4 regions of the Pseudomonas sp. 3B-A001-10F genome follow, and region 3 is predicted to be linked to each of the others. Evidence: predicted binding sites of a transcription regulator. Region 3 holds the regulator's gene; each other region holds the start of a gene.
What was found. The regulator FliA, encoded in region 3, starts transcription of late flagellar genes. The targets are predictions, from matches to a motif close to CTAAAGTTTNNNNNNNNNNNGCCGNTAA.
Positions count from the first base shown of each region.

Region 1: flgM (flagellar biosynthesis anti-sigma factor FlgM) is a predicted target of FliA. The motif match lies at 3,184-3,211, and genes of this name have one in related genera.
Region 2: AC0ZWN_RS27580 (methyl-accepting chemotaxis protein) is a predicted target of FliA. The motif match lies at 3,319-3,346, and genes of this name have one in related genera.
Region 4: AC0ZWN_RS26760 (methyl-accepting chemotaxis protein) is a predicted target of FliA. The motif match lies at 2,808-2,835, and genes of this name have one in related genera.

Region 1 is NZ_JBQYFW010000002.1:358,144-364,071, forward strand. Features, by position in the region: gene flgB (flagellar basal body rod protein FlgB) at 1-87, opposite strand, end outside; gene cheR (protein-glutamate O-methyltransferase CheR) at 448-1,275, opposite strand; gene AC0ZWN_RS04055 (chemotaxis protein CheV) at 1,322-2,254, opposite strand; gene flgA (flagellar basal body P-ring formation chaperone FlgA) at 2,337-3,098, shown strand; gene flgM (flagellar biosynthesis anti-sigma factor FlgM) at 3,247-3,573, shown strand; gene AC0ZWN_RS04070 (flagella synthesis protein FlgN) at 3,622-4,089, shown strand; gene AC0ZWN_RS04075 (flagellar brake protein) at 4,178-4,924, shown strand; gene AC0ZWN_RS04080 (MFS transporter) at 4,998-5,928, opposite strand, start outside.
Region 2 is NZ_JBQYFW010000050.1:23,399-29,326, forward strand. Features, by position in the region: gene AC0ZWN_RS27560 (2-hydroxyacid dehydrogenase) at 1-385, shown strand, start outside; gene AC0ZWN_RS27565 (class I SAM-dependent methyltransferase) at 418-1,416, shown strand; yybP-ykoY riboswitch at 1,456-1,580, shown strand; gene AC0ZWN_RS27570 (TMEM165/GDT1 family protein) at 1,668-2,252, shown strand; gene AC0ZWN_RS27575 (M48 family metallopeptidase) at 2,302-3,120, opposite strand; gene AC0ZWN_RS27580 (methyl-accepting chemotaxis protein) at 3,382-5,523, shown strand; gene AC0ZWN_RS27585 (SOS response-associated peptidase) at 5,730-5,928, opposite strand, start outside.
Region 3 is NZ_JBQYFW010000037.1:49,610-55,537, forward strand. Features, by position in the region: gene flhA (flagellar biosynthesis protein FlhA) at 1-339, shown strand, start outside; gene flhF (flagellar biosynthesis protein FlhF) at 351-1,691, shown strand; gene fleN (flagellar synthesis regulator FleN) at 1,808-2,638, shown strand; gene fliA (RNA polymerase sigma factor FliA) at 2,635-3,375, shown strand; gene AC0ZWN_RS25000 (chemotaxis response regulator CheY) at 3,542-3,913, shown strand; gene AC0ZWN_RS25005 (protein phosphatase CheZ) at 3,932-4,720, shown strand; gene AC0ZWN_RS25010 (chemotaxis protein CheA) at 4,775-5,928, shown strand, end outside.
Region 4 is NZ_JBQYFW010000045.1:27,565-33,492, reverse strand. Features, by position in the region: gene AC0ZWN_RS26770 (AAA family ATPase) at 1-189, opposite strand, end outside; gene pnuC (nicotinamide riboside transporter PnuC) at 186-749, opposite strand; gene AC0ZWN_RS26760 (methyl-accepting chemotaxis protein) at 1,046-2,680, opposite strand; gene AC0ZWN_RS26755 (undecaprenyl-diphosphate phosphatase) at 2,987-3,817, shown strand; gene AC0ZWN_RS26750 (DUF1294 domain-containing protein) at 3,814-4,245, shown strand; gene AC0ZWN_RS26745 (MmcQ/YjbR family DNA-binding protein) at 4,365-4,724, opposite strand; gene AC0ZWN_RS26740 (LysR substrate-binding domain-containing protein) at 4,721-5,629, opposite strand; gene AC0ZWN_RS26735 (FMN-dependent NADH-azoreductase) at 5,758-5,928, shown strand, end outside.

The DNA of each region.
Region 1 (5,928 bases), on a different contig from region 3:
GTTGTTGGCCAGCACTTCGGCACGCTGGGCGCGGAAGCCCAATGCCTTTTCGTGAATGCCGAGCGCTTTATCGAAGCTGATGCTCATGTCGGGAACCTTCAGGTGACCGGTTTTTCGTAACTGAGCTTTAGCAAGCGCCGTGCCAAACGGCAAAACACCCATAAACCGGGGCTTTGCAGGGAGTCGGCAAAGCGGCAATGCCAGAAAAGCGGCAACCGGTTTCCGCCGGATGCCGCTTTTCTGCCGCTTGCCGTCCTTGCCAGGTCAACGCATATCCCCTGCTCGCGAAGGTGGCGTGTCAGTCGCCAACTGTTTTACTGACAGACCGCTTTCGCGAGCAGGCTCGCTCCCACAGGGGGGGTGTGGTGTTCGTGAGAAATAAAATAATTGGGGCATAAAAAAACGGGAGGCCTTAAGGCTTCCCGTTTTTTTGTATTGCCGCTGCAATCATTTCGCCTGGTAAATAATCCCCGGGCTGCACTGCACCATCTGGTAATGATCCGGCAAACCGTTCAACGCTTCGGAAGCGCCAAGGAACAGATAACCGCCCGGCTTCAACGTGCTGTGAATGCGCAACAGGATGTCTTTCTTCACTTCGGCAGAGAAGTAGATCAACACGTTGCGGCAGAACACGATGTCGAACTTGCCCAGCGCGGCATAGCTGTCGAGCAGGTTGAACGAACGGAACTCTACCCGGTTCTTGATCGGCGCCTTGATCACCCAGCGGCCCGGCCCTTTCGGGTCGAAGTAACGCTGCAGGCGTTCCGGCGACAAACCACGACCGATGGCCAGGCTGTCGTACTCGCCGGTCTTGCAGTTGGTCAGCATAAGGCCGGACAGATCAGTGGCAACAATCTGCACGCCCATCTTCAGTTGACCAAGGTTGGTCCGCTCGAACTCGTCGATCGACATCGACAGCGAGTACGGTTCCTGGCCCGACGAGCACGCCGCTGACCAAATCCGCAAGCGCTGGTTGGGGCTGGCCTTGATCGCTTCAGGCAGCACCTTGTTCTTCAAGACTTCAAACGGATAGGTGTCACGAAACCACAGGGTTTCGTTGGTCGTCATGGCATCAACTACCTGCTCGCGCAAACCGCTGCGCGGCTGGGTCTGGATGCGCTGAACCAGCTCACCCAGGGATTTGATGCCTTGCTGCTCCATCAGTTTGTTGAGACGGCTCGAGACCAGGTACTGCTTGTTTTCACCGAGCAGAATGCCACAGGCTTTTTCCAGGAAGACCCGGAACTGTTCGAAATCCAAATTACCCGTAGACAATGATGCCGCCTCTTAAATCGTGTTGACCGCCAGGAGCAAAACGCTCCTAGCTGATATCTGCTGCTTTGATCCGGTCGACTACCCGGGATGCGAGGTCATCAGGACGGAATTTGGCCAAAAAGTCATCTGCACCGACTTTCTTGACCATCGCCTGATTGAATACCCCCGACAACGAAGTATGCAGGATGATATGAAGCTTTTGCATGCGTGCGTCGCCGCGGATTTCCGCCGTCAGGGTGTACCCGTCCATCTCCGGCATCTCGATGTCGGAAATCATCATCAGGAACTCTTCTTCCGGCTTCTTGCCCTCATCGACCAGCTTGCGCAGGTAATCCAGCGCCTGTTTGCCGTCGTTCAGCGCCACCACTTCGACCCCGATTGTCTGCAGACAACGCGTGACCTGCTTGCGCGCCACCGACGAGTCATCGACCGTCAAGACACGCAATGACAGTGCCTTGGTCTGGGTCTCGACATCGACCACGCCCACCGAAATCGCTTCCGGTGTCGGCGCAACTTCCGCCAGCACTTTCTCGACGTCGATGATTTCGACTAACTGATTGTCCACCCGAGTCACAGCCGTCAGGTAGTGATCGCGCCCCGTGCCCTTGGGCGGTGGATGAATCTCTTCCCAGTTCATGTTGACGATGCGCTCCACCGAGCGGACCAGGAAACCCTGGGTCTTGGTGTTGTACTCCGTGATGATCACGAACGGGTTGTTCTTGTCCTTCAACGCTCCGGAACCGGTGGCCATTGCCAGATCAAGGATCGGAATGGTCGCCCCCCGAATATTTGCCACCCCGCACACGACAGGACTGGACTTGGGCATCAACGTCAGCGACGGGCACTGCAACACTTCCCGCACCTTGAACACGTTGATTCCGTAGAGCTGCTGACCGTCGAGACGGAACAACAACAGCTCCAGGCGATTCTGCCCCACCAGTTGCGTGCGCTGGTTCACCGAATCCATTACACCAGCCATGCCCAGACTCCTACACCAACGCCAAGTGTTGTTGCGACGCACATTCATTGCTAAACGGCACGGCGCTTGCTTTTTAACTCGTATGAACGCTCAAACGACATTTTTCCGACACCTGACCTCCCGCGCTCGCAAAAGCCTTTGCGCGATGTCCGCCGTCTGCTGCTTTTTCGCTGGCAGCCCTGCCATTGCTGATGCGGTTACCTTGCCTGACATGCTTATCGGCGTCACTCAGGGCTTTCTTGAGTTCACCGTAGAAGACTATCTGGCCACCAGTCAAACGGAAGGCCGCTACGAGATCGAAGTAAACCAGCTCGACCCTCGTATGCGCATGCCTATGTGCGACAAGGAATTGACAGCGACTTTGGAGAGTCCGGCACGTCCGCTGGGCCGGGTTACCGTGAAGGTCCGCTGTGAGGGCGCCTCGCCCTGGACTGTGTTCGTGCCCGCTCAAGTCCGCCTGTTTCGCGAGATTGTGACAACCACCCGACCGCTGAAACGTGCAGGGATCATCGAACCACAGGACGTGACCCTGCGTGAACGCGACGTGAGCACGATCAACCAAGGCTTTCTGACCTCGGTAGACGAAGCGATCGGGCAGAAATTAACCCGACCAACGGTAGCCGATCAGGTCATTACCCTGGTCCATCTGGAACAGGCGGAAGTCATTCGCAAGGGTGATCAAGTGGTCATTACTGCGCGCAGCGGCACGCTCGCCGTGCGCATGCCCGGTGAAGCGCTGGCCAATGGTGGTTTGAAAGAACAGATCCGGGTGAAAAACCTCAACTCGCAACGGGTCATCAAGGCGCAAGTCACCGCGCCCGGCCAAGTGGAAGTGGCGATGTAGAAAACTGGCGCTGCCCCCGGCTGTTCCCTAAACTGTGCCGCAGCAGGACACGCGCCGGCGCATGCAAGGCTCATTGTAAATGTGCCTAAAGTTTTCCAGGGGATGGCCGAAAACATGGCAAGCGTCCAAATTCCCAGAGGTTTTTATCATGGTCATCGATTTCAGCCGTTTGAACAGCTCCTCGTCACTTACGGGCAGTACACGTACCAGCAGCGCCAAGGAAACCGCCGAAACCGGTACCTCCGCGCCGCTGAATACCCAGGCCGAACCGGCCAGTACCGCAAAAAGCGGGGAATCGGTACACCTCAGCAATGAGGCTCAACAGTTGCAGAAGGTCACTGACAAGCTGCGCGATCAACCTGCTGTCGACAAAGCCCGTGTGGCCGAGTTGAAAGCCGCGATTGCCGATGGCAGCTATAAAGTCGACAGCAACCGTGTAGCCAGCAAACTGCTCAACTTCGAAGCCCAGCGCTAGGCTTTTGCCGGCGCCAGGCTTTTGGACGCTTAAAACCCAAGGCCAGCCATGCACGACACTAATTTATTGCAATTGATCAACGACGACTTTGCTCCAGCTCAACAATTGCTGGAGTTGCTGCAAACCGAATCCCTCGCGTTGCACGGTCGCGACATGCCCTTGCTGGAAGAAATTCTGGCGCATAAACAGGCATTGATCATTCTGCTTGAACAGCATGGCCGCAAACGCAGCGAAATCCTCGCCAGCCTCAACTTGCCGACAGACCGCAGCGGTCTGGAGCAACTGGCTGGCCAGTCGAGCATTGGCGAGCAGTTGCTGAGCCAGGGCGATGCCCTGACCGATCTGATTGCTCAATGCCAGGCGGCCAACCTCAAGAATGGCCAGTCGATCCAGATCCAGCAGGCCGCCACGGCCAATCAGCTGAAGATCCTCACCGGCGGTGAAGCGCCGGCGCTGTATAACGCCAGCGGTACATTTGCCAAACCCGCCACACCGCGTCCGCTCAGCCAGGCATGAGCCGTTGATGCGCCAGCTCTATCAACCCGCGAAACATGCTGGCAAAATGCTGGCTAGTCGTCATATTTTGTCTGGAGATTGATAAACCGTGTCCAACGCCCTCAGCGCGGATGATGCTCCGCAGCCCCCTAAGGTGCTTACCACGCCACTGGAAATCTCCAGCAACCTGCGCCAGCTGCAAGAAAGCCACGATCCGCTGATCATCACCTTTCATGAGCGCAGCCAGCGCTTCCAGAGCTATCTGATCAAAGTCGACCGCGACAGCGCTACGATCGCACTGGACGAGATGATCCCGCGTGATGGCGAACGCTTCCTGCAGGCCGGTGAGCCATTCAAGGTTGAAGGTTTTCATGAAGGCGTGCGCATCGCCTGGGAATGCACCGGCACGCTGAATATCGAAGAATCCGAGGGTGATCGTTTCTACACCGGCGCACTGCCGACTGAAGTGGTTTACCACCAGCGCCGCAATGCCTTCCGCGCAGCACTGAAACTGACCGATCTGGTCAGCGTTGAACTGGGCGGTGAAAAACTCAAGGCGCCAATCAACGGCAAACTGCTGGATATCTCCGCGACCGGCTGCAAGCTGCGTTTCGAAGGTGATATCACCGACCGCCTGCAATTGGGCCAGGTTTATGACCGCTTGATCGCCCCGCCGCTGTTCGGCAACCAGCCGATCTCCGTCGAATTGCGCTATCTGCATTTCGAAGAAAAACTCAACATCACCTTTGCCGGTCTGCGTTTCCACAACATCAGTGGCCAGGCTGCGCGCAACGTTGAGCGTTTCGTGTATCAGTTGCAACGTGAAGCACGCCGTTTCGACAAAGACGATCTCTGATTCGTTGCGGCCAATAAAAAGGGCAGTCCTTGGCGGGACTGCCCTTTTTTTATGCGCGGTGTTTTTGTTCAGTTCAGGGTCTACCGCCACTGAGATCAGGCGCGGGTTTATCGGTATCCGGTTCGACTTCTGCCGCAGGCTCTGACGGAGTATCAGCTTCAGGCTCGGGACTTGCCGGCGCCTGCACAGGGTCTTGCACCATCTGCTCCTGCACCACCTGCTCATCTACCCGAGGATCAAGGGCCGCCACCAGCGGTGAGCTGGACATGCTGTCCGGCATGGCCACGTGATGCAGCGGCGCATCGTCGACCTGATGCAGATTGGTCACGGCTTTCGGCCGTATCCGCCATACCAGCACCAGCGCGAAGAAGCTGAAGAACGCATACAGGCTCTGACTGCCGAACAGCTTCATCAACACACCTGCCAGCAACGGCCCGATGCTCGCGCCGACACCATAAGTCACCAGCAGCATCGCCGTCAGCGACACGCGGCGATCACCTTCCACATGGTCATTGGAGAATGCCACCGCCAGTGGGTACAGACAGAACTGCACCAGCGAGCACAGGAAACCAACCCCGAACAACACCTCCAGCGGAACCTGCGGCAGCACGGCCAACGGCAACGCCGCCACCGCCAGAAACCCGGCAAAGCAGCGAATCAACAGCGCACGGTCATAACGATCGGACAACCAGCCCAACGGCCACTGCACCAGTAAACCGGCAAAGATGCAGCTACCCATGAACAGACCAACCTGCTCGGTTGATAGCCCTTGTTGCGAGGCGTACAGCGGTGCCAGACCGTAAAACGAGCCGATGATCAAACCGGCACCCAGCACCGTACTCAACGACTGCGGTACGCGCTTGATAAAGAAGCGTGGCTCCATCGGCGCCGGATGCAGTGGCGCCGGGTGAATCCGCCGCGTCAATGCCACGGGCACCAGACACAGGGCGAAACACAGCGCGACCAGCATCAGCAGTTCCAGCCCCAGGCCCGGGTGCATGACC
Region 2 (5,928 bases), on a different contig from region 3:
GCTGGATGAACTGTTGCCGCAGATCGACGCCCTCACCCTGCACTGCCCGCTGAACGAACACACTCGCCATTTCATCGGTGCTCGCGAGTTGGCGTCGATGAAGCCCGGTGCGTTCGTGGTAAACACCGCGCGTGGCGGTCTGATCGATGAACAGGCGCTGGCCGAAGCCCTGCGCAATGGTCACCTTGGCGGCGCGGCCACCGATGTGTTGAGTGTAGAGCCGCCGACCCAAGGCAATCCGTTGCTCGCGGCGGACATCCCACGCCTGATCGTTACGCCACACAATGCCTGGGGCAGCCGCGAGGCTCGGCAGCGCATCGTCGGCCAATTGACCGAAAACGCTCAGGCGTTCTTCAGCGGTAAGGCGCTGCGGGTCGTCAGTTGATAAACTGCGGCACTTTTTTTTGAGGAGCAGTTATGGATCCGCGCAGTGAAGTACTGCTTCGTCAGCCCGAGTTGTTTCAAGGTTCGTTGTTGTTGGCCGGTTTGCCCGCCGATGATTTGCTCGGACGCCTGCCCAACGCATTCGGCTGGTGCTGGCATGCCGGCGACCAGGCCGCACTGGATGCCCGTTTCGAAGGGCGCAGCCATTTCGGCGTGAACATTCCCGAGCGCGAGTTCGACAGCGCCGTGGTGTTCCTGCCCAAGTCCAAAGACCTGACCGATTACATCCTCAATGCCGTGGCCTCGCGTCTGGCCGGGCGTGAAGTATTTCTGGTCGGGGAAAAGCGCAGCGGCATCGAAGGCGCATCCAAGCAGCTCAACCCGTTCGGCAAGCCGCGCAAACTCGACAGCGCGCGGCACTGCCAGCTCTGGCAAGTCACCGTGGCCAACGCCCCTGAAGTGAAATCCCTGGAAAGCCTGGCGCAGACCTATGAATTGCCTTTGGCCGAGGGTCCGCTGAAAGTTATCAGCCTGCCGGGCGTGTTCAGCCACGGTCGCCTGGATCGCGGCAGCGCCCTGCTGCTGGAGCATCTGGACAAATTGCCGAGCGGCCATCTGCTCGACTTCGGTTGCGGTGCCGGGGTTCTGGGCGCTGCGGTCAAGCGTCGCTACCCGCACAATCAGGTGACCCTGCTTGATGTCGATGCGTTCGCCGCCGCCAGCAGTCGCCTGACATTGGCGGCCAATGGTCTGGAAGCTGAAGTGCTGACTGGCGACGGTATCGATGCCGCGCCGATGGGTTTGAGTGCGATTCTGAGCAATCCACCGTTCCATGTCGGCGTGCACACCGATTATTTCGCAACCGAGAACTTGCTGCGAAAAGCGGCCAAACATCTGAAAAATGGCGGCGAACTGCGCTTGGTGGCGAACAGCTTCCTCAAGTATCAACCGCTGATCGAAGAGCATCTGGGCGTCTGTGCAATCAAGGCCGAAGGCAATGGTTTCCGGATTTACCGGGCCAAGCGCGGCTGAAAATTTGTTCTTGCTCAATCGGATTTGCGAAGGCAGAATCCGCTCCGTCCTAGGGGAGTAGTCTCCCACGAGCGCCAAGCTCGTCCGGCATACGTCAACATACTTGATCCTCAGATCATGGCGTATGCGACCCAAGCGTCCGCAGCAGACGGATCGCAGGGTTTGACAAGACCTATGACACGCACACCTTACCCGGGGCGGGAAGGCTGTACGTGTCATAGCCGTGTCGACCCGCCCCTTAGGAAATCCTGATGCTGGACTCGTTACTCGTTCCCACCGCAATCGTTGCCTTGGCCGAAATCGGCGACAAGACGCAACTGCTCGCGCTGATTCTCGCCGCTCGCTTCCGCAAACCCTGGCCGATCATTGCCGGTATTGTCGCCGCGACCCTGGCCAACCACGCAGCAGCCGGTGCGGTAGGCGCCTGGTTTGGCAGCTTCTTCTCGAATGCCACGCTGCACTGGATTCTCGCCGCAAGCTTTACGGCCACGGCGCTGTGGACACTGGTTCCGGACAAAATGGATGACGATGAAACCAGCACCGCACGCAAGTTCGGGCCGTTCCTGACCACGCTGATTGCGTTCTTCCTGGCGGAAATGGGCGACAAGACTCAGGTCGCGACGGTGATGCTCGCCGCGCAATATCCGGATCTGTGGCTGGTGATTATCGGTACCACGGCAGGCATGCTGATTGCCAACGTGCCGGTGGTGCTCGCAGGTAACTTCGCCGCAGACAAACTGCCGCTGACCTTGATCCGTCGCCTCGCGGCTTCGGCATTCATGATTCTGGCGATTGTTGCGGTGTACAAGGCGATGCAGAGCAGTGGCTGGGTTTAATCCTCAGTGAAGGATCGTTCCCACGCTCTGCGTGGGAACGATCACTGACTCAGGATTTAGGAGCCTTTTCGTACAACGGCATGACCTTCGGAATTGCCGCCTGCAACGAGGCAATCCGGCTGGTCGAAGCCGGGTGAGTGCTCATGAACTCCGGCGGCGAACCTTCCGACGCCTTGCTCATTTTGTTCCACAGCGTGATCGCGGCGTTCGGGTTGTACCCGGCGCGTGCGGCCAGTTCCAGACCAATCAGGTCGGCTTCGTTTTCGTTGGCGCGGCTGTTCGGCAGGGTCATCCCGTAGTTGGCCACGGTATCAGCCAGCGCCAGACTGTCCTGCCCCAGGCCGAGCAACGCACCCGCGCCCTGTTTGGCCATTTCAATCCCGTACGCCTTGGACATCGCTTCACGACCGTGCTCGCGCAAGGCGTGGGCAATTTCATGGCCCATGACCGCGGCGATTTCATCGTCGGTGAGTTTCAGACTGTCGATCAGCCCGGTGTAGAAAATGATCTTGCCGCCAGGCCCGCAGTTGGCGTTGAGCTCATCGCTCTTGATCAGATTGACTTCCCACTGCCATTGCGCAGCATCCGGACGGAAGTTCGGCGCCTGGGCGATCAGACGGTTGGCAATCGCCTGAACCCGCTTGGCCTCGGGACTGGTCTTGTCCAGCACACCTTTGCTGGACGCCTCGCCGACGGTCTTCTGATACGACTGCGCATACATCTGGTCGACCTCTTGCGAGGACAGCATGCTGAACATGTACTGCTTGCGCTCCACACCCACGGCACCGCCGCTGGTGGTGTTGACCGACTGACAACCGGCCAGCAACAGCGCTGCGCTCAGTGCACTTACAACCAATGTCTTGTTCATTCAAAAGCTCCCTGAAAACCTGCGCGTATCCTAGGCGGGTAATTGTATCGACGCCAGATACAACGGACGTGTTGCAGCGACTTTCAGACGTTTCCCACCATGGCTGTCGTAAAAAATTCACAGCAACGGCAAAGCCTCTGCCACTGCGTCGCGCACCGATCCATTTGCGACATCGGCTTTCAATTGCCACTGCCCGCGCTCATGGCCCAATGCCGCCTGCCGATACATCAGCGCAGACGTCCTCTTGCGTGCGGAGCTCCCATGAAGTTCAAGTCGATCCAGTTTTCCGTCGCCGCCCTGGCCGGCGCCATCGTCCTCAGCGTGGTCGCCGCGCTGGTGCTGTATGCGCTGTTTTCCGGCGCGCGCACGCAAGAGATGGTGCAACAGCGCACCCAGGCGCAGTTCGAGCAAGTCATCGAACAGCGCCTGACCTCGCTGGCGCAAACCCAGGTCAGCCAGATCCAGCGCGAGCTCGAAGCGCCGCTGCTGATTGCCGGCGGCCTGGTGCGAGTCAACGCCCTGCTCGGCACGCCGGGCGCCGATGGCCAGCCACGCCTGAGCGTCAGCCGCGAGCAACTGATCAGCCTGATCAAAGAAAACGTCGAAAAGAACACGAAAATTCTCGGCACCTACATCGGCTGGGAAAAAAACGCCCTCGATCACAACGACGCGGCCTATATCGGCACCAGCGTGGTCGGGATCGATGCCGCCAACGGGCGCTTCCTGCCGTGGTGGTTCCGCAACGATGACGGCACCCTCGGCCTGGACAAACTGGTCGACGTCGACGACCAGAAAACCCTGTCCACCGGCGTGCGCGCCAGCGAGTACTACTTGTGCTCGAAGGAAACGAAGAAAGCCTGCGTGATCGATCCGGCGCCGTACAAGGTCGGCGACAAGATCGTCATGCTCGCCTCCTTTATCGAGCCGATCATGCTTAACGGCGCCTTCCAGGGCATTGTCGGCGCCGACCTGTCGGTGAACTTCATTCAGGAAATGCTCCTCGGCGCCAACCAGAAGCTGTACAGCGGCGCCGGGCAAATGGCCCTGATCGGCGGCAACGGCCGGATCGTTGCGTACACCCAAGACCCGAGCAAATTCGGCGAAAAAGTCAGCGATATCCTCGACGCTGAGCAGACCGCCAACATGGCCAACCTCAAACGCGGCGAAGTGACTTACTCGGTCAACAAGGACAAGGGTCGCATCGAACTGTACCTGCCATTCGGCATCGGCCAGACCGACGCACGCTGGACATTGATGCTGCAATTGCCACTCAACGCGGTGATGGCTGATCTGCAAAAACTACAGGCCGATCTGGATGCTCAGCGCAAATCCGACACCTTCGGCATGGCCATGGTCGGTCTGCTGATCGCCGGCCTCGGTCTGCTGGTGATCTGGCTGGTCGGCCACGGCATCGCCAGACCGCTGAAGCAAATGGTCGCCATGCTCAATGACATCGCTCAAGGTGAAGGTGATCTGACCCGACGTTTGAGCAGCGATCGCAGTGATGAACTGGGTTTGATCGCCAAGGGCTTCAATACCTTTTTGGCCAAGTTGCAGGCGATGATCACGCAGGTGGTGACGTCGGTGCAGAGCGTCAGCGATTCCTCGGAACACACCGCTGACATTGCCATTCGCACCAACATCGGCATTCAAAAACAAATGGCCGAGATCGATCAGGTCGCCACGGCGGTGCAGGAAATGACCGCCACCGCGCAGGATGTCGCGCGGAACGCGACGCAGGCGGCACAAGCGGCCAGTCATGCCGACCAGGCCGCCAGCCAGGGCATGCAGATTGTCCGCGATACGTCCAATTCGATTGGCGTATTGGCAGTGGAAATCGGCAAAGCGGTGGATGTGGTACAGACCCTGGCCAAGGACAGCGAGAACATCAACGCCATTCTCACCGCCATTCGCGGCATCGCCGAGCAGACCAACCTGCTGGCCCTGAACGCGGCGATCGAGGCGGCGCGTGCCGGTGAACAGGGTCGTGGGTTTGCCGTGGTGGCCGACGAGGTGCGCAATCTGGCGCAGAAAACCCAGAAAGCCACTGAAGAAATCCAGAGCATGATCCAGCAACTGCAACAAGGCACCCGCGATGTCGTGCGGGTCATGGAAGACAGCCAGAACCGCACCGATGAAAGCGTGCAGCATGCGGCGAAAGCGGCTGAGGCGCTGGAAACGATCACCCAGGCGGTTTCGGTGATCAACGACATGAACACGCAGATTGCCAGTGCGGCGGAAGAGCAGAGTGCGGTGGCCGATGACATCAACCGCAATGTGATCAACATCGGGCAAGTGGCCAATGAAGTGGCGGGGGGCGCGGATGAGTCGAGTTCGGCGAGTGCCGATTTGACCAAACTGGCGGAGCAGCAGCGGCGGTTGATCAATCAGTTCAAGGTCTGAAAAGCGAAAAGCCCCTCACCCCAGCCCTCTCCCGGAGGGAGAGGGGGCCGACCGAGTTGTCTCCCGTCATACATCGACCTGAAAAATCGTGGCGATTATGGATTCGGTGAAAAGCTTTCAAGTCGGTGTGTTTCGTCAATATCCCGCGGTCAGTCCCCTCTCCCTCTGGGAGAGGGCTAGGGTGAGGGGCTTTTGATCTGCAGGCTTTAGCCCGGGGTCAAACACTCCGGCCCGTTGAGCTTCGGATCATTGATCAGATTCGCCAACACCCGCTCACGCAGCGCCGCCGGTTCACTGGCCAGCAACCCCTGCAACACATGCAACGGCGTCTCGGGATCGAGCCACGCCGCCTGCCCCGCCTCATCGAGAATCAACGGCCGGCGCTGACTCGACGCCGGCTGAGTA
Region 3 (5,928 bases):
AGCATTGTAGGCACTGAGTCGGAGCTGCCTGTGATCACCTTGGAACCAAGGTTGGAACAAATATTGCTCAATAGTCTGCAGAAGGCAGGACAAGGCTCGGAAGAGGGCGTTCTGCTGGAGCCAAGCATGGCCGAGAAGCTGCAGCGTTCGCTCATCGAAGCGGCGCAGCGTCAGGAAATGCAAGGTCAGCCGGTGATCCTTTTGGTCGCCGGCCCGATCCGCGCGATGCTCTCGCGCTTTGGCCGCCTCGCAGTCCCTGGGCTGCATGTGCTGGCCTACCAGGAAATACCGGACAACAAGCAAGTGACCATCGTTGCGACAGTAGGGCCCAACGGCTGAGGTAGTGGTTTATGCAAGTTAAGCGTTTCTTTGCCGCCGATATGCGTCAGGCCATGAAGCTGGTTCGTGATGAGCTGGGCGCTGATGCCGCCATCATTGGCAACCGCCGCATTGCCGGCGGTGTCGAGTTGACGGCGGCACTGGATTACAAATTGTCGGCGCTGGCGCCACGGGTTCCGAACATGGAGCTCGAGGACGAACTGCGCAAGACCCAGTCGCGCATTGTCACCGCTCAGGCCGAGTTGAGCCTGCGTGGCGAAGCCGATGGCAATAGCAATCGCCAGATTTTCGCCGGGCTGCCGTTGACCGCCGGCCTGCCGCTGACCGCCGCTGAACCGCTGACCGAGCCGACTTACGCCGCTCCGGCGCGTCCGGCCCCGACACCTGCGCAGTCCTCCGGTGGTATCGATCCGCGTGCACTGGATTCGATGCGCTTTGAATTGAACAGCCTGCGCGAGCTGATGGAAGTTCAGCTCGGCACCCTGGCCTGGAATCAGCTGCAAGGCAGCCGTCCGGCGCAAGCCAACCTGTATCGCCGTCTGCAACGTATCGGCCTGTCCGGCCCGTTGTCGCGCGATCTGCTGGCGATGATCACTGATATCGAAGAACCGCGTCAGGCCTGGCGCATGCTGCTCGCGCATCTGGCCCGGATGATTGCCGTACCGGAAGTCGAGCCACTGGAAGAGGGCGGTATCATTGCCATGGTCGGTCCTGCCGGCATGGGCAAGACCACTACACTCGCCAAGCTGGCCGCGCGTTATGTGCTGAAATACGGCGCGCAGAATGTCGCGCTGGTGAGCATGGACAGTTTCCGTATCGGCGCTCAGGAACAACTGAAGACGCTGGGCCGCATTCTCAATGTGCCAGTGACCCACGTCGATCCGGGCCAATCGCTGGTGCAAGCGCTGGATCCACTGCTGCGCAAACGCGTGGTATTGATCGATACTGCCGGCCTGCAAGCCAGCGATCCGGCCCTGCGCATGCAGCTGGAAAGTCTGGCCGGGCGTGGCATTCGTTCAAAAAATTATCTGGTCTTGGCAACCACCAGCCAGAAACAGGTTCTAACCGCCGCTTATCACAGTTACAAGCGTTGCGGGCTTGCCGGCTGCATCCTGACTAAACTGGATGAAACGGCCAGCCTTGGCGAAGTGTTGAGCCTGGCGATCAGTCATGAATTGCCGGTCGCGTACCTGACCGATGGCCCACGGATTCCGGATGATTTGCATCTGCCGCGCCGTCATCAACTGGTCAGCCGCGCCGTCAGCGTGCAAATGCAGGAAGAACCCAGCGAAGAAGCCATGGCTGACATGTTCGCTGATATCTATCACAGCCCGACCAAGCAGGTAGGCTGAGGTATTCATGAACAGTTTTTGTACCTACATCGATGGTCTGCCATGCATTGTTCCGGTTGTGAACGCGCAGCCAGTAATGTGGCCTCCGTCTATGCAAGACAAGGTAAAGAAATAACATGGGCAGCATGCATCCCGTACAGGTGATCGCGGTGACCGGCGGCAAAGGTGGCGTCGGCAAGACTAACGTGTCAGTGAACTTGTCGCTGGCGCTGGCAGAGCTTGGCCGTCGGGTCATGCTGCTGGACGCCGACCTGGGTCTGGCGAACGTTGACGTATTGTTGGGGCTGACCCCTAAACGCACGCTGGCCGACGTCATCGAAGGCCGGTGCGAGCTGCGCGACGTGCTGTTGCAAGGCCCCGGTGGCATTCGCATCGTGCCGGCGGCGTCCGGCACCCAGAGCATGGTGCACCTGAGCCCGGCGCAACATGCCGGCCTGATTCAGGCGTTCAGCGACATCGGCGACAATCTCGATGTACTGGTGATCGATACCGCTGCGGGTATTGGTGACTCGGTAGTCAGTTTTGTTCGCGCCGCGCAAGAAGTGTTGCTGGTGGTCTGCGATGAGCCGACCTCGATCACTGACGCCTACGCGCTGATCAAACTGCTCAACCGCGATTACGGCATGAACCGCTTCCGCGTCCTCGCCAACATGGCGCAGAGCCCGCAGGAAGGGCGCAACCTGTTCGCCAAGTTGACCAAGGTCACGGATCGCTTCCTTGACGTGGCCCTACAATACGTCGGCGCCGTGCCTTACGACGAAAGCGTGCGTAAAGCGGTGCAGAAGCAGCGCGCGGTGTACGAAGCCTTTCCGCGTTCCAAGTGCGCGCTGGCGTTCAAGGCGATCGCGCAGAAGGTCGACACCTGGCCGCTGCCCGCCAACCCGCGTGGCCACCTTGAGTTTTTCGTCGAGCGCCTCGTGCAGCAAACGGCAGGGCCCGTGCTATGACCGCAAGCGGTATGAACTACTACAAGAAGTCGGCACGTGACGCGCAGTACGAGTTGATCGAGCGTTACGCGCCACTGGTCAAACGCATTGCCTACCACTTGCTGGCGCGCTTGCCGGCGAGTGTGCAGGTCGAAGACCTGATCCAGGCCGGGATGATCGGCCTGCTTGAAGTCTCGACCAAATACGACGCCAGCAAAGGCGCCAGTTTCGAAACGTACGCGGGCATACGAATCCGCGGCGCGATGCTCGACGAAGTGCGCAAAGGGGACTGGGCGCCACGCTCGGTTCACCGCAATACCCGTATGGTCAGCGACGCGATTCGCTCAATTGAAGCTAAAACCGGCCGTGATGCTAAAGATCACGAGGTTGCGGCCGAACTCCAATTGAGTCTCGACGATTACTACGGGATTTTGAATGACACCTTGGGCAGTCGCCTGTTCAGTTTCGACGACCTGTTGCAGGACGGCGAACACGAAGGGCTGCACGAGGATGGCGCGAGTGCTCATATGGAGCCGTCACGCGATCTGGAAGATGAACGTTTCCAGGCAGCGTTGGCGGACGCGATTGCCAATTTGCCGGAGCGTGAGCGACTGGTGTTGGCGCTGTACTACGACGAAGAGCTGAACCTCAAGGAGATCGGTGAAGTCCTTGGCGTCAGTGAATCGCGGGTCAGCCAGTTACACAGCCAGTGCGCGGCCCGTTTGCGGGGGCGTTTGGGGGAGTGGCGAGCGCGCTGAAGGCAGTGTGGGGACACTGCGAACGAGGCTGGTGCGGTGATGAACGGCACCGGTCTTGCTCTGTTGTGCTCCAGACAGTCTTCGAGTGCTGCGCCGATTGATTGAAGTGGCGCGTCCAGGTGCTGGGCGCGTTTAAGACTGCTTGGAGGTCGAATTGAACAAAGACATGAAAATCCTCATCGTTGATGACTTCTCAACGATGCGGCGGATCATCAAGAACCTGCTGCGTGATCTTGGGTTCACCAACACCGTCGAGGCTGACGATGGCGTGACTGCCATTCCAGTGCTCAACAGCGGAAGCATCGACTTTCTGGTAACGGACTGGAACATGCCGGGCATGACCGGTATCGACCTGCTGCGCCATGTGCGTGCCGATGAAAAACTCAAGCACCTGCCAGTGCTGATGGTGACTGCAGAAGCCAAGCGCGAGCAGATCATTGAAGCCGCTCAGGCTGGTGTAAACGGCTACGTAGTCAAACCTTTCACGGCTCAGGCGTTGAAAGACAAAATCGAGAAGATTTTCGAACGCATCGGCTGATGAACGCGCGGGGGAGCTATGGAGCATAACGAATCTTCACAGGGCGATTTCGAGTCGACCCTGAAAAAACACGCGGTCGAACTGGTCGAAAGCCTTGAAAAAGGCAGGTTCGGCGACGCTGTGCAACTGATCCATGAGCTCAATCAGACCCGTGACCGTGGCCTGTACCAGGAAGTCGGCAAGCTCACACGTGAACTGCACAGTGCGATCGTCAACTTCCAGATCGATCCGAACATGCCGCAGGCCGAGGAAGTGTCGCAAATCACCGACGCCACCGAACGCCTGGGCTATGTGGTCAAGCTGACAGAAGCCGCGGCCAACCGCACCATGGATCTGGTGGAAAGCGCCACGCCGGTGGTCAACAGTCTGGCTGATGAAGCGCAGACCTTGAGCGCCGATTGGGGTCGCTTCATGCGTCGCGAGGTCGGGGCTGAAGAGTTCCGCGAGCTGGCGCGCCGGGTCGACGGTTTTCTGTCACGCAGCAGCACGGACAACCGTGCGGTGTCGAGCAATCTCAACGACATCCTGCTGGCCCAGGATTACCAGGACCTGACCGGTCAGGTGATCAAGCGTGTGACCCAACTGGTCACCGAAGTCGAAAGCAATTTGCTCAAACTCGTGCTCATGGCCAGTCAGGTCGACCGCTTTGCGGGCATCGAACATGACCGCGCCGCGATGCTTGCAGAAAAAGATCCACAAAAACATCTCTCGCAGGGTGAAGGTCCGCAGATTCATGCCGATAAACGAGAAGACGTTGTGTCCGGTCAGGACGATGTGGACGATTTGTTATCCAGCCTCGGATTCTAGAGTTGTGGAATTTTAGGTTTTTTGGGTTTTTAGACCTGTAGGAGCACCCCATTAATGAGCTTCGGCGCCGATGAAGAGATCCTTCAGGATTTCCTGGTTGAGGCCGGCGAGATTCTTGAGCAACTGTCCGAACAACTGGTCGAGCTGGAAAGCCGTCCGGATGACGCAGATCTGCTCAACGCAATTTTTCGCGGTTTCCACACTGTAAAAGGGGGCGCCGGCTTCCTTCAGCTCAACGAGCTGGTGGAGTGCTGTCACATCGCCGAAAACGTGTTCGACATCCTGCGCAAGGGTGAGCGTCGCGTTGATGCAGAACTGATGGACGTTGTCCTCGAAGCACTGGACGCGGTGAACAGCATGTTCAGCGAAGTCCGTGAGCGTGCACCGATCACCGCCGCTACCCCGGAACTGCTGGCCGCCCTGGCGCGTCTGGCCGAACCGCAATCGGCGGATGCCGCCCCGGCATCGCCGGTAGCCGAGATGATCGAAGACCTGGTCGTCGAAGGCGACGCGTCGGGCGACATCACCGATAACGAATTTGAACAACTGCTGGACTCGCTGAACGCCGTCAAGGCTGAAGCTGAAGCCCCGGCCGCTGTTGCACCTGCGCAAACGGCCGCTGAAGCCGCGAGCGACGAAATCACTGACGCCGAGTTCGAGTCGTTGCTCGATCAGTTGCATGGCAAAGGCCAGTTCGCGGCGGATGCCGTGGCACCGACCGCAGCGGCTCCAGCAGCCCCGGCGGCGGGCGACAGCTCGGATATCACCGACGACGAATTCGAAGCCCTGCTCGATCAACTGCATGGCAAGGGCAACTTTGCCGTTGAAGCACTGGAATCGGCGATCGCCTCGGCACCGGCTGCCGGCAGCGATCTGATCAGCGATCACGAGTTCGAATCGCTGCTCGACGAATTGCACGGCAAAGGCAAGTTCACTGACGTTGGCGCCGCGACTGCCGGCGCTGCTTCCACGGTGGCTGCGCCGGCCGCCAAGGCTGCGGCCGCTCCGGCTGCAGCACCGAAGGCAGCTCCCAAGCCTGAGCCGAAAGCCGAAGCGCCGAAACCGGCTGCCGCTGCTGCACCGGCTCCGGCCCGTGCTGCCGCCGCACCGCCGCCAGAAAAACCGGCGAGCGAAGCGGAAACCACGGTACGGGTTGATACCGCGCGTCTCGACGAAATCATGAACATGGTCGGCGAGCTGGTGCTGGT
Region 4 (5,928 bases), on a different contig from region 3:
CTCATCCTCCCATTGCAACTGGCCCCGAGCGATATCAGGGATGTCGGCCAGGCATGTATCGCGGGGATTGAGTTCGATAAACCGACGCACGTATTCATCCACCCGCAAGCCGCCAAAGCGTTGTTGCAGGCCCGCCGCCAGCCAGCTCTTGCCAGTGGATTCGGGGCCGGTCAGGACCACGACCTTCATGGGCGCAACGCCGGGTCGGCGCGCCATTCGCGATAGCCTTGCACCGCCAGCAGGGTGAATAGCCCGTACAGCGCAGCGGTCAGGTACAGCCCCTTATAGATGAACAAGCCGACAAAGATCACATCCAGCACAAACCACAGTGCCCAGCATTGCAGGCGTTTCTGTGCCATCCACAGTTGCGCCACCAGGCTGAAACCGGTCAGCGCGGCATCGAGCCACGGTTGCGCGGCGTCGGTCCAATGCGCCATGGCCGCGCCGAGCAAGACACTGCCGACCGCGCCAACGCTGAGGCCGAGCAACAGAGTGCGGCGATCGAGGCGAGTGACCTCGCGGCCGTCATGCATCGTCCCGGCGCGGGTCCATTGCCACCAGCCATAGACTTGCAGCGCGGCGTAGATCACTTGCAGCAACATGTCCGAATACAGCTTCACTTCAAAGAAGATCCAGCTATAGAGCAGCACCATGACCAGACCGATCGGCCAGCACCACGGATTCTGTTTGACCGTCAGCCACACGGCGATCACCCCGAGGGCGGCGGCAAACAGTTCAAGCCCGGACATGGGGGTTCCTTGGGGGAGTGAAAGAAGGGGGCGGATTGTACTGCATTGGGCTAGGTACTGATGATCGCTGTAGATCAAAAGCCCCTCACCCTAACCCTCCCGAAACGTCGGACCGCCCGTAGGGAGAGGGGACTGACCGAATTGGATGTTCGAGATACGCCGACCTGATCTTTCTGCGTTGAATCCATAATCGACTCGATTTTTCAGGTCGACGTATAGCTTGAGACACCTCGGTCGACCCCCTCTCCTCGGGGAGAGGGCCGGGGTGAGGGGGGGGCTCACTACAGTTACACGGGTCAGACGCGGAACTGGCGCAGGAGGGCGTTGAGTTGTTCGCTCAACTGGCCAAGCTTCAGGCTGGCCGCACTCGACTGTTCGGCAGCGATCGCCGTGCTATGCGAGAGGCCGGCCGCCTGAGTGACGTTCTGATTAATGTCCTCGACCACATGCGCCTGCTGCAACGTGGCACTGGCAATCGACGCGTTCAGGCCATTGAGATTACGCAGTGCCTGGCCAATCGCATTCAGACTCGCACCGGCCAACCCGGCTTGTTCGATGGTCAGTTGCGACGCCTTGCTGCTGTCGCCGATCACTTTCACAGCGGCTTCGGAATGGTTCTGCAGACGCTCGATCATCGACTGGATTTCCGCCGTCGACTTCTGCGTACGTTGCGCCAACAAGCGTACTTCATCCGCCACCACGGCAAACCCGCGACCTTGCTCACCGGCCCGCGCCGCTTCAATCGCGGCATTAAGCGCGAGCAGGTTGGTCTGTTCGGCAATCGAGCGAATCACTTCCAGCACGCTGCCGATCTGCGTACTTTCGGCGGCGAGGGTGCGGATCACCTCCACCGCTTGATCGATAGTGCCGGACAGTTTGTCGATCTGCTGCAAGCTGCCATCGATGTTGATCTGGCCCTGTTGCGCCTGCGCTTCGGCATCGCGCATTTCGGCGGCGGCGTGCTCGGCGTTCTTCGCCACGTCCTGCACGCCATAGGTCACCTCGTTGATCGCGGTGGCCACCAGTTCCATCTGCTGCGATTGCTGCTGGCTGCGTTGCTGCGCTTGCGAGGCGTCGTTGCCCAGTTCGCTGGACGACTGGCCCAGTGCACTGGCCGACACCTGCAGATCACCGATGACCCGGCGCAGCTTGGCGGTGAAGGCGTTGAAGTGATGCGCCAGCTCAGTGACTTCATCTTTACCGTGAGTATCGAGGCTGCGGGTCAGGTCGCTTTCACCGCTGGCGATGTTGGCCATGGCATTCACGGTTTCCTGCAGCGGGCGGACGATGCTGCGCGCGATGAGGATCACCAGCAGCGCCATGATCACGGCAATCGCCAGGCCGATGACCGTAGCCTTGATCACTTGGCCCTGGAATTCCGCCTGAACGTCGTCGACGTAAACCCCGGAGCCGAGCACCCAGCCCCACGGTTCGAACAGTTTGACGTAGGAGGTCTTGGCCACCGGCTCACTGGCGCCGGGTTTCGGCCAACGGTAGTCGACCATGCCGGCGCCTTTGGACCTGGCGATGGCGACCATTTCGTTGAACACCGCAAAACCGTCCGGATCGCGGATCGCCGAGAGGTTCTGGCCTTCGAGTTTCGGGTTGGTCGGGTGCATGACCATCACGGGCGTGAGGTCGTTGATCCAGAAGTAATCGCTCTGGTCGTAACGCAGGCCGCGAATTGCCGTCAGCGCCTGTTTCTGTGCAGCCTCTTTGCTCAGGGTGCCGGCGGTTTCGAGGTCGTGGTAATAGGTCAGCAGGCCGCTGGCGGTCTGCACGACGTGCTGGGTTTTCTGGGCTTTGGCATCGTAGAGATCGTCGTGGATCTGCTTGAGCATCAACACGCCCAAGGTCAGCAACATGACCACCGCCACAATCAAGATGAGCCACAAGCGTCGGCTGATCGACACACTGCGCAAGCTGTTCATAACGCTGTCACTCCGGATTCTTTTTCTTGTAATAAACGACCGCCAGCATCCAACCACGATTTCGTGAGCGGGCATACGCGACCCAAGTCGTATAACGCGGCAGCGCTAATAAGGCTTGTCTGTTAGGATTTCGGCCCCGCGCGTGAAAACCTGAATCCAAATTGATATTTCACGGAATTTTGACCGTTTCGTGTGGATCCTGTGCGTGCGGAATCGGTACAGCCATAAACAGCTACGCTGATCGCAGTGAACGCTAGAAAAATACTATCGGAGCATGCCGGCGCGCATCGCTCTTTGGGGGGATTGATGGATCTTTGGACGGCCTTGCAGGCACTGATACTAGGAGTTGTAGAAGGGCTGACGGAGTTTTTGCCCATTTCCAGTACCGGACACCAGATCATTGTTGCCGACTTGCTCGATTTCGGCGGCGAACGGGCCATGGCGTTCAATATCATCATCCAGCTCGGCGCGATCCTCGCGGTGGTCTGGGAGTTTCGCCGCAAGATTTTCGATGTGGTCATCGGTTTGCCGACGCAGCCCAGTGCCCGTCGTTTCACCGCTAACCTGCTGATCGCGTTTCTGCCCGCCGTGGTGCTGGGCGTAATCTTTGCCGACCTGATCCACGAATACCTGTTCAATCCGATTACCGTTGCGACCGCGTTGGTGGTGGGCGGCATCATCATGTTGTGGGCGGAAAAGCGTCAGCATGCAGTGCACGCCGAAACAGTCGACGAGATCACCTGGAAAGATGCCTTGAAGGTTGGTTTCGCTCAGTGTCTGGCGATGATTCCCGGCACTTCGCGTTCCGGCTCGACGATCATTGGCGGGTTGTTGTTCGGCCTGTCGCGCAAGACTGCCACCGAGTTTTCCTTCTTCCTCGCGATGCCGACCATGGTCGGTGCGGCGGTCTACTCAGGCTATAAGTATCGCCATCTGTTTGTGCCGGCGGACTTCCCGGTGTTTGCCATCGGCTTTGTCACCGCGTTCATCTTCGCCATGATCGCCGTGCGCGGTTTGCTCAAGTTTATTGCCAGCCACAGCTATGCGGCATTTGCCTGGTATCGGATCGTATTTGGTCTGGTCATTCTGGCGACGTGGCAGTTTGGCTGGATTGATTGGGCGGCGGCCAAGCCATGAGTGATTCCCGCGCACGCCGGCCCGAAGGGCGACCTTCGGGCGGCAACAACATCCAGCATATGAAGCTGAAACTGCTGGTTCTGCTGATCGTCTGCGCGTTGCCGCTGTTCGGCTCGGTGTCGATGTGGTTGCGTGGGATTTCGTTAGTGCCGCTGACGGCTTACGGTGTTGTGAGCGTGTTGGCGTTCTTCATGTACTGGGCAGACAAGCGCAAGGCGCGCGCCGATGCCTGGCGCACACCGGAGAACATCCTTCATGCCGTGGAACTGGCGGGCGGTTGGCCGGGTGCATTGATCGCCCAGCAGGTGTTCCGGCACAAGACGCGCAAGGTGTCGTTTCAGATTCTATTCTGGGTGATTGTCGTGTTGCACCAAGTGTTCTGGATCGACCAGCTGTTTCTCGGCTCGAACTTGCTGACGCTGTTCTGAATACACCGCAATTCCCTATGTAGGAGCTGCCGAAGGCTGCGATCTTTTTGATCTTGCTTTTAAAAGATCAAAGTCAAAAGATCGCAGCCTTCGGCAGCTCCTACACAGGGGGATCGGGTTTACAGCAATAATCCGATTTGGGTCTTTTTCGGCAACTTGCCCACCACCAGTTGATGCGAGCGCTGCAACAACCCGCGCAATTCCTCGGCGCCCAACGGGTAGGGCGGGTGCATGATGATCCACTGCGCCCGGGCCAGATAGGGCGCCGGATGAATGCCGGGACGGTCGCAATGGCCAAGAAACAAATCCTTGTCGACCTTGAACGCCAGCGAATCCCCACGCAGCCCCTGCAAGGCAAACATCTTGTTGCCGGCAATCGAAAACACTCGCACGCCGCCCCATTTGTAATCTTCCCGAGCGCCCGGCAATGCCAGGCAGAACGCCGCAACGTCGGCTTCGTTCATCTTTCCCTTGCTCATAACAACCGCTCCCCACAGGCATTGAACGACTCGACCAGATGATCGATCCATGCGCGCACCGCCGGCATCACCCCGCGTCGATGCGGATACACTGCTTGCAGCCAGCCGCCGGGTAGTGACCACTCCGGCAGCATCTGCACCAGCGTGCCGTTTTCCAGCTCCGCCTCGCAATACATCATCGGCAACAGGGTAAACCCCTGACCGGCGAGGACGCAGGCCTTGCGTACGACAAAATCATCGATGCCCAGGCGAGCCTCCATGTTCAGTTCGAAACTGTGGCCCTGCTGATCGAGCAGGCGCACATGCACCATACGATCGGCCTCCAGCGCACCCAGTACGGGCAGATGCTTCAGGTCTTGCGGATGGTTGATCGTCTTGCCCTGTAAAAACGCCGGGCTGGCCACCACGACCATCTGCGCCTGACGCAGGCGTCGGGTCACCAGCAGCGGATCTTCGTCACCGTGCTCACGCACGCGCAACGCGACATCAAAGCCTTCACCGACCAGATCGACCCGGCGATTGAGCAGTACGACTTCCAGTTGCACCTGGGGGAATTTGCCAAGGAAATCGCTGATCACCCACGGCAGCATTTCCCGGGCCAGACCTGTAGGGCAGGACACGCGCAGTCGCCCGCGCGGCTCGCTGGACATGCTCGCCACCGCCTCATCGGCCATTTCTGCTTCGAGAAGCATCGCCTGACAGTGGCGCAAGTAACGTTCGCCAACTGCAGTGAGATTGAGTTGCCGGGTGGTGCGTTGCAGCAGGCGCGCGCCGAGGCGTTCTTCCAGTTCGGCAATGCGCCGCGACAAGCGTGATTTGGGAATCCCGAGCAATCGCCCGGCCGCAGCAAAACCGCCGGCTTCGACGACTTTGGCGAAATAGTAGAGATCATTGAGGTCTTGCATCAGGGATATCCGACTGTTCTATCAGTGGGACAAACTATCGCATTTCAGGCGGCTAATCATCCATTGGTTTCTTGCGTAGGATTGTCTCCATTCCGTCGCCACCGGCGATTCCTTCCAGGAGATTCCACATGAAACTGCTGCATATCGATTCGAGCATTCTGGGCGACAACTCGGCTTCCCGTCAGTTGAGCAGCGAAGTCGTCAAAGCCTGGCAAGCCGCCGAGCCAAGCGCCGTGGTGACCTACCGCGACCTGGCCGCCGATGCCATCAGCCACTTCTCGTCGACTACCCTGGTGGCT